One region of the Aquamicrobium sp. NLF2-7 genome, then DNA from elsewhere that is predicted to be linked to it. Evidence: riboswitches for the same ligand, from Rfam matches in the RefSeq annotation. Region 1 holds a riboswitch; the other holds the start of a gene.
What was found. Region 1 has a riboswitch for S-adenosylmethionine ahead of metA (homoserine O-succinyltransferase). Riboswitches for the same ligand answer to the same signal wherever they lie in the genome.
Positions count from the first base shown of each region.

Region 1 (4,338 bases):
CCGTTCCCGAAGAGGCGAAGAAGATAAGGCAGGGCTTCGGTGCACTCGCCATGATGGGCAAACAGCCGGCGATGCCGCTGAAGATCGTCAAGGGCAATGCCATGATGGGCTTCATCCCGCTCGGCGCCATCAAGCCGCTTCCCTGACGCCTGCCCGAACCTGACCCCCGCCCGAAGCGCAGAACAGCAAAGCGGCCGGAACCCGAGGGTCCGGCCGCTTTTTCTTGTCTGGTTTTTCCGCTGCGCGGCCGCTTAAAGCGCGTCGCGATCTTTCAGATTCGCGCCTTACGCTTTAAGTTCCTGTTCTTACGCATGTCGTTATCCCGAAACCGGTTCCCACTTTCGGGCGACATGCGTCAAGGCTTGGCGGGCTGCTCCGCGACCTGACGGCCGAAGTTCGGGGCGTCGATATCCTGCCCCGCCTCGATGATCGAGCGGCGGATGGCGCGGGTGCGGGTGAACAGGTCGAACAGCTTCTCCCCGTCGCCCCAGCGGATCGCCCTTTGCAGCGAGGCGAGATCTTCCGAAAACCGCGCCAGCATTTCGAGGATGGCGTCCTTGTTGTGCAGGCACACGTCCCGCCACATGGTCGGATCAGAGGCCGCCAGACGGGTAAAGTCACGGAAACCGGAAGCCGAATATTTGATCACTTCCTGCTTCGTCACCGTCTGCAGATCATCGGCAGTGCCGACAATGTTGTAGGCGATGATATGCGGCAGGTGCGAGACGATGGCCAGCGTGCGGTCATGATGGTCGGCGTCCATCGTGTCGATGTTGGCCCCGCAGCGCCGCCAGAACTCCGACAGCCTCTCCAGCGCCTCCGGATCGGTTCCCGGCAGCGGGGTGAAAATGCACCAGCGATTGCGAAACAGGTCGGCAAAGCCGGAGTCCGGGCCGGAATCCTCGGTTCCCGCCAGCGGGTGGCCGGGGATGAAGTGGACACCTGCCGGCACATGCGGCTGCATCTGGGCAATCACGGAGAGCTTGGTCGAGCCGACATCGGTGAGGATGGCGCCGGGCTTCAGCGCTGGCGCGATCTGCTTCGCCACGGCTTCCGAAGCGCCCACCGGCACGGAAACGATGACCAGATCGGCATCGCGCACGGCTTCTGCCGCATCGGTGGTGTAGCTGTCGCCGAGGCCGAGCTGTTCGGCGCGCTTCAGCGTCTCGGGACTGCGGGTGGAAATGGCCACATGGCCGGCGAGATGGTTCTGCCTGATCGCGCGGGCCAGCGACGAGCCTATGAGGCCGATGCCGACGAGGGCGACCTTCTCAAACATGGGTTCGGACATTTTCTCAACTTTTCAGGAATTCGGTCAGTGCGGCGACGACGCCGCGATTGGCTTCTTCGGTTCCGACTGTCATCCGCAGCGCGTTGGGAAAACCGTAGCCTGCAACGCGCCGCAGGATATACCCTCGCGCGGTCAGATACTCGTCGGCGGCCGAAGCCGAATGCCTGCCGTTCTTCGGAAAATGGAAGAGAACGAAGTTGGTGACGCTGGGCGTTACCCTGAGCCCGAGCGCCGTCAGCTCGCTGGTCAGCCAGGGCAGCCAGGTTTCATTGTGAGCAATGGACGTGTCGACATGAGCGCGGTCGCGCACCGCAGCCGTACCGGCCGCGATCGCCGTGGCGGTCACGTTGAAGGCATCGCGAATGCGCTCGACGGCCTCGATGATGTGCGTGGGCGCATACATCCAGCCGATGCGCGCGCCGCCGAGGCCGTAAGCCTTGGAGAAGGTGCGGGTCATGACCACGTTCTCCGCACCCGCCACCAGCTCGACGCCCGCCTCGTAATCGTTGCGGCGCACATATTCGGCATAGGCCGCATCGAGGATCAGCATGACATTCTTCGGCAGGCCGGCATGCAGGCGCCGCACCTCCTCGAAGGGAATGTAGGTGCCGGTCGGATTGGCCGGATTGGCGAGGAACACCATGCGCGTGTTCTCGGTGATGCCGGCAAGGATGGCATCGACATCGACGCGCTCGTTGGTTTCAGGCGCGATGATCGGCGTTGCTCCCGCCGCCATGATGGCGATGCGGTAGGCGAGGAAGCCATATTGCGGATAGATCGCCTCGTCGCCCGGAGCCAGATAGACACGCGACAACAGCGCCAGCGCCTCATCGGAGCCGTTGAAGCACATAATGTTGGCCATGTTCAGGCCATGCGCCTCGGCGATCGCCTCACGCAGCCGCGTTGACGAACCGTCGGGGTAGAATTCCAGCCGGCCTGCCACTTCACGCGCGGCTTCGATCGCCTTTGGCGAGGCACCCAGCGGGTTCTCATTGGCGGAAAGCTTGTGCAGCTTCACACCGGCAGGAGCAGCGCTTTTACCCGGCACATAAGCCTCGATGTCCAGAATACCGGCGCGGGGCTGGGGACGAGCGTTTTCTTGTGCCGTGGTCATGATCAGAATCCGTTGAACGCCGGAACATCCGGCAAGATGCTCGGAAATAACCGCCATGAAGAGCAATGTCGAGGGTGAAGGCTTGGCACAGGGCATCTCTGGCTTCGTACATCTCTGGCCCCTTACACCCTGTGACCCCGTGCACCTTGGCATTGACGCAGGCACAAGCCGGCCATAGATAGAAAACCGTTCCGTGGTGATTTGGCCGGTCGGCTTGCAGCCACGTTAAAGAAGTCGCTAAAAAGGCCGAGGCTGACGAGCACGTCGGGACCGGCCGCGATTTCGCCGCCGGTCTTTTTGTTTGGAGCTTGTGCAATGCCGATCAAGATTCCCGATCAGCTACCTGCCCGCGAAGTCCTCGTGCGCGAGGGTGTATCCATCATGGACGAACGCACCGCGATGCGTCAGGACATTCGCCCGCTCCAGATCGGCCTGCTCAACCTGATGCCGAACAAGATCCGTACCGAAACGCAGTTCGCGCGCCTGATGGGCGCCACGCCCCTTCAGGTGGAACTGACGCTGGTGCGCGTCGGCAATCACAAGGCCAAGAACACGTCGGAAGAACATCTGATCTCCTTTTACCAGACATGGGACGAAGTGCGGGACCGGAAGTTCGACGGCTTCATCATCACCGGCGCGCCGATCGAGCTCCTGCCCTTCGAGGAGGTCAACTACTGGAAGGAGCTGGAGCAGATACTCAACTGGACGACCACCAACGTCCATTCGTCCTTCTTCATCTGCTGGGGCGCCATGGCCGCCGCCTGGCACTTCCACCGCATCCCGAAATACACGCTGGAGAAGAAGGCCTTCGGCGTCTACCGGCACCGCAACAACGCGCCGACCTCGCCCTATCTCGCCGGGTTTTCGGACGACTTCGCAGTGCCCGTGTCGCGCTGGACGGAAGTGCGCAGCGCCGACATTGCGCCATCCAGCGGGCTCGATCTGCTGATGGAATCGGACGTGACGGGCCCCTGCCTGCTGTCGGAGCAGAAGGGCAACCGGCTCTATATGTTCAACCACATCGAATATGATTCGACGTCGTTGAAGGAGGAGTATGACCGCGATGTCGCCGCCGGCACGGCAATCGAGGTGCCGCACAATTATTATCCGGACAACGATCCGGCACGGCCGCCGCTCAACCGCTGGCGCTCCCATGCCCATCTGCTGTTCGGAAACTGGCTGAATCAGGTCTACCAGTCGACCTCCTTCGACCTCGACAAGATTGGCACGAACTGAGGCCTGCTTGAGCGGGAGCGACGGGTTCGCAGGGAAGGCATGGAATTCTGCCTCCCTGCCCGCTCATCCGCATTGAGCGCGCACATTGGTTGCGTACTGGCCCAAAACTCGTTCAAGGTTGCGATTGGACGCGCAATATAAAACGATTTAAAAGGCGCTGACCACATCGTTGCAGGCAGCTACAATGACTGATCAGGGCCACAAGGACATCGCCGTGCGCGGCCGCTGGGCGGTTGCCGCCATGTTCTTCGTCAACGGCTTCATCACCGGAAGCTGGGCTCCGCAGATCCCTACGCTGCTCGTGCGCCTGGAGATCAGCAAGTTCACCCTCGGCCTGCTGATCCTGCTGTTCGGCGCGGGTGCCGTGGTTGCCATGTCATGGTGCGGCCATTTCATTGCCAGGTACGGATCCGGCGTCACCCTCAGGCGCATTTCAGTGGCGGCGAGCTTCGGCCTGCTTCTGGTCGCGATGGCGCCGGACGTAACCCTTGCCGCCGTCGCCATGGTGATCTTTGGCGGCCTGATCGGGGCGATGGACGTGGCCATGAACACCAATGCCGTGGTGGTCGAGCGCCGGCTCGGCCGCGCCATCATGTCGTCTTCGCATGGTTTCTGGAGCCTTGGCGGCTTCGTGGGCGGTGGCCTTGGCGGCATGGGTATCCAGACCTTCGGCCATCTCGCCCATGCGGTCATCATC
Region 1 is NZ_JAKSED010000001.1:2,073,654-2,077,991, forward strand. Features, by position in the region: gene MIC97_RS10320 (DUF2125 domain-containing protein) at 1-146, shown strand, start outside; gene MIC97_RS10325 (prephenate/arogenate dehydrogenase family protein) at 356-1,291, opposite strand; gene MIC97_RS10330 (histidinol-phosphate transaminase) at 1,296-2,405, opposite strand; SAM riboswitch at 2,589-2,667, shown strand; gene metA (homoserine O-succinyltransferase) at 2,721-3,641, shown strand; gene MIC97_RS10340 (MFS transporter) at 3,826-4,338, shown strand, end outside.

Region 2 (4,338 bases), 570 kb from region 1:
CCCCACACATAACGGCCGCCGGAGGGGTCCGACCGTTCCTCCAGATAGAACGGCCTGACCCGTACCTCGATGTCGCGCGTGGTGGCGCTGTACATGATCCGCATCTCCCGGAAGCTTTCGCGCGCCTCCCCGGGCGCGCGAATTCCATACGGAGAATTGGCCTGCGAAACCGTCAGGTCAAGCCTTGCCAAGCCTTACCAGCGCACTATGAGCCAGCGCGCGACAGGGCCTGCCCGATGTCCTCCAGCAGATCGTCCGTATCTTCCAGCCCGATCGACAGGCGCAGCGTTCCCGGCCCGATCCCGCCTTCGGCGCGGGCTTCGTCGCTGAGGTTCTTGTGCGTGGTGGTGGCCGGATGCGTGATGAGGCTCTTGGCATCGCCCAGATTGTTCGAGATCAGCACGATATCCAGCGCATTCTGGAAGGCGAAGGCCGCCTCCTTGCCGCCCTTGACGTCGAGGCAGATCAGGGTCGAGCCACCCGACATCTGCCGCGCGATGATATCGGCCTGCGGGTGGTCGGGGCGGCCGGGATAGACGACACGTTCGATCTGTGGCGACTGCGCCAGAAAATCGGCGATGCGGGCGGCGGAGCGCATCTGCTGGTCGACGCGCACCGACAGCGTCTCCAGCCCCTTCAGCAGCGTCCACGCGTTGAAGGGCGACATCGAGGGCCCGGTATGGCGGAAATAATCGTGCAGGTTTTCGTCGATCCATTCCTTGTCGGACAGGATGATGCCGCCCAGACACCGGCCCTGCCCGTCAATGTGCTTGGTGGCGGAATAGACGACGACATGGGCGCCGAGGTCCAGCGGGCGCTGCAGCAGGGGCGTGGCGAAGACGTTGTCGACGACAAGCCGCGCGCCGATGGAATTGGCCAGCGCAGCGACAGCGGTGATGTCGATGACTTCCAGCGTGGGATTGGTCGGGCTTTCGAGGAAGAACAGCTTCGTGTTGGGGCGCACCGCCTGTTCCCAGTTGGCGATGTCCTTGCCGTCGACCAGCGTGGCCTCGATGCCGTAGCGCGGCGCCAGCGTATCGATCACCCAGCGGCAGGAGCCGAACAGGGCGCGCGCCGCAACGATGTGGTCGCCCGCCTTCAGGCTGCACAGGATCGCGGTGGCGACGGCGGCCATTCCCGAGGCGGTCGCACGGGCATCCTCCGCCCCTTCGAGCTGGCACATGCGCTTTTCGAACATGTCGACTGTGGGGTTGGCATAGCGCGAATAGATGAAGCCGGGCACTTCGCCCTTGAAACGGGCCTCGGCGGATTCGGCCGTGTCATAGACATAGCCCTGCGTGAGGAAGATCGCCTCCGACATCTCGCCGAACTGCGACCTGAGGGTCGAGCCATGCACCAGGGTGGTACGGGGTCTCCAGTTACGTGTCTTGTCTGATGATGTCATGGCTCTCTTCCGAACAACAAAAAACCGGTCGCGAAAGTCGCAACCGGTACAGACGGCCTATGAGCCCGACGGTCCTTTAGCGACTTGTTTAACGTGGCTGCAAGCCGACCGGCCAAATCACCACGGGATAAGCCTTCCTTTAAACCTCCCCCGGTCTTGCGTCAATTGGCCGTATGTTTAAGACATTTTCGATCATTGGCCCCATTCCACGGCCGGGAGCGTATTGTGCGTCAGACAGGCATTCTTCCCGATCAGGACATCGCAGCTTTGTTCGAAAGCGGCGCGCTGAGCACGCCGCGCGCACTCGATTCCGACCAGATCCAGCCTGCCAGCCTCGACCTGCGGCTTGGCGAAAAGGCGCTGCGCGTGCGCGCTTCCTTTCTGCCCGGCCCCGGCCACAGCGTCGCCGACAAGCTCGACCGCCTGCAACTGCACGAGATCGACCTGACGGCGGGCGCGGTTCTGGAAACGGGTTGCGTCTACATCGTTCCGCTTCTGGAAAGGCTGGCCCTGCCCGCCGACATCTCGGCCTCGGCAAACCCGAAGAGCTCGACCGGCCGGCTCGACATCTTCACCCGCGTGATGACCGATCATGGCGCCGAATTCGACAAGATCGCCGCCGGCTATCAGGGTCCGCTCTATCTGGAAGTGAGCCCGCGCACCTTCCCCATCGTCGCCCGCACCGGCTCGCGCCTGTCGCAGATCCGTTTCCGGACCGGCAATGCGCTTCTTTCCGAAGACCAGCTGCACGCGCTGCATCGTGACGAGACGCTCGTCGCATCGGATCAGCCCAACATTTCCGGCGGCGGCATCGCGCTGTCCATCGACCTCAAGGGCGACGCCAGCGGGCTGATCGGCTACCGGGCCAAGCATCACACCGGGCTCATCGACGTCGACCGCCGCGCCGCCCATGACGTGCTCGATTTCTGGGAGCCGCTCTACAATCGCGGTGCGGCCGACCTCGTGCTCGATCCGGACGAATTCTACATTCTGGTCAGCCGGGAAGCGGTGCATGTGCCGCCTCTCCACGCGGCCGAAATGACGCCCTTCGATCCGCTGGTGGGCGAGTTCCGCGTGCACTACGCTGGCTTCTTCGATCCCGGCTTCGGCCATTCGGCCGCCGGCGGCACCGGCAGCCGCGCCGTGCTTGAAGTGCGCAGCCATGAAGTGCCTTTCATCCTCGACCATGGCCAGACCGTCGGCCGGCTGGTCTACGAGCATATGCTGCGTCGTCCCCAGGCGCTGTATGGAACAGATCTCGGCTCCAATTATCAGGCGCAGGGCCTGAAACTTTCCAAGCATTTCCGCAGCAAAGCCTGACGTTTCGTCAGGAGAAGAACTGCTTTGGTCTTAAAGCTTTCGGCTTGTAACAAGCCGATTGCTGTGCTTGGCTGCATTCAGGCCAAAGGGGGCCTGAGATTTTTTGGGAAGAGGTACACAATGCGTATTTCCGGATGGCTCACAGGCGTTGCAACGGCAGCCGTGATCGCCCTTGTTGCCGGGCAGGCAGCGGCACAGGAGGGCGGCAAGATCAAGATCGGCACCGAAGGCGCCTACCCGCCCTTCAACACCCTGACTGCCGACGGCAAGCTCGAAGGCTTCGACGTCGATATCGCTAGGGCGCTCTGCGAGCAGATGAAGGCCGAGTGCGAATTCGTCGTACAGGACTGGGATGGCATCATTCCCGCCCTTCAGGCCGGCAAGTTCGACGCCATCGTCGCCTCCATGTCGATTACCGATGAGCGCAAGGAACAGGTCGACTTCACCAATAAATACTATGTGACGCCGCTGGCCGTCGCAGCACCCAAGGACAGCGATCTCACCGGCACCACGCCGGAAGCGCTTTCCGGCAAGGCCGTGGGCGCACAGGCCGCCACCACGCAGGCGATCTATGCGCAGGATCACTATGCCAAGGCCGGCGCCGACGTGAAGCTCTACCCGACGCAGGAAGAAGCCGTGCAGGATCTGCTCAACGGCCGTCTCGATGCCGTCGTCTCCGACAAGTTCGTCATGACCGACTGGCTGAAAAACTCGGATGACGGCGCCTGCTGCAAGCTGATCGGCGACGTGGAAGGAACTGAGCTGGAAACCGGCATTGCCGTCCGCAAGGGCGACAATGAGCTGCGCGAAAAGCTCAACGCCGCCATCGACGCCATCGTGGCGGACGGCACCTACAAGAAGGTTCAGGCCAAGTATTTCGACTTCGACATCTATTGATAGCCGGAACGGTCTGACTGCTCCGAACAAAGGCCGCAGTACATTACTGCGGCCTTTTTGCCACGTATGACCGGATATTTTTCCGGCTCATGGAAATGCCCTTCCGTCACGAGAGCAGCGCCTCTATACGAAACATGACTCATTGAGTCATGTTTCGGTGGCTGTTCGCCTTCCACCCGGGAGAGACAGCTAAAGGGGGTCTCCAGGCAAGCGCCAAGCGCCTGCAGGATATGCGCCGGATGCACGTTGACCGGAACTGATCCGGTTCGGCGTCGACTACCGTGGCGAGATGATGGACGATCCGATTTCGATCACGCAGACGATTGGCAACGGCATCGATTTCGGCATTCCCGGCAACCCGGCGGATCGTGATCCGAAATCATCGGCGCATATGTTCGGCCTCTACGCCGAAGACAACATCATGATCACCGATGCCTTCATTCTCACGCCGGGGCTGCGTCTCGATTATCATGACAAGTTCGGCCTGAACTGGAGCCCCAGCCTCAACGCGTCGTACAATTTCACGCCGGAAATCACCCTGAAGGCCGGCATCGCCCGGGCTTTCAAGGCTCCCAACCTGTTCCAGCTCAATCCGAACTACGTTTATACGAGCCGTGGCAACGGCTGCCGTGCACCTTACTATCGCATGCAGTGCTACATCATCGGCAATCCCGATCTGGACGCGGAAGTCAGCGTCAACAAGGAGATCGGCATCA
Region 2 is NZ_JAKSED010000001.1:2,647,232-2,651,569, reverse strand. Features, by position in the region: gene apaG (Co2+/Mg2+ efflux protein ApaG) at 1-95, opposite strand, end outside; gene MIC97_RS13035 (O-succinylhomoserine sulfhydrylase) at 206-1,405, opposite strand; SAM riboswitch at 1,462-1,539, opposite strand; gene MIC97_RS13030 (2'-deoxycytidine 5'-triphosphate deaminase) at 1,631-2,725, shown strand; gene MIC97_RS13025 (ABC transporter substrate-binding protein) at 2,846-3,622, shown strand; gene MIC97_RS13020 (TonB-dependent receptor) at 3,879-4,338, shown strand, end outside.
Region 2: linked by a shared signal. The riboswitch ahead of MIC97_RS13035 (O-succinylhomoserine sulfhydrylase) and the one ahead of metA (homoserine O-succinyltransferase) in region 1 are both predicted to bind S-adenosylmethionine.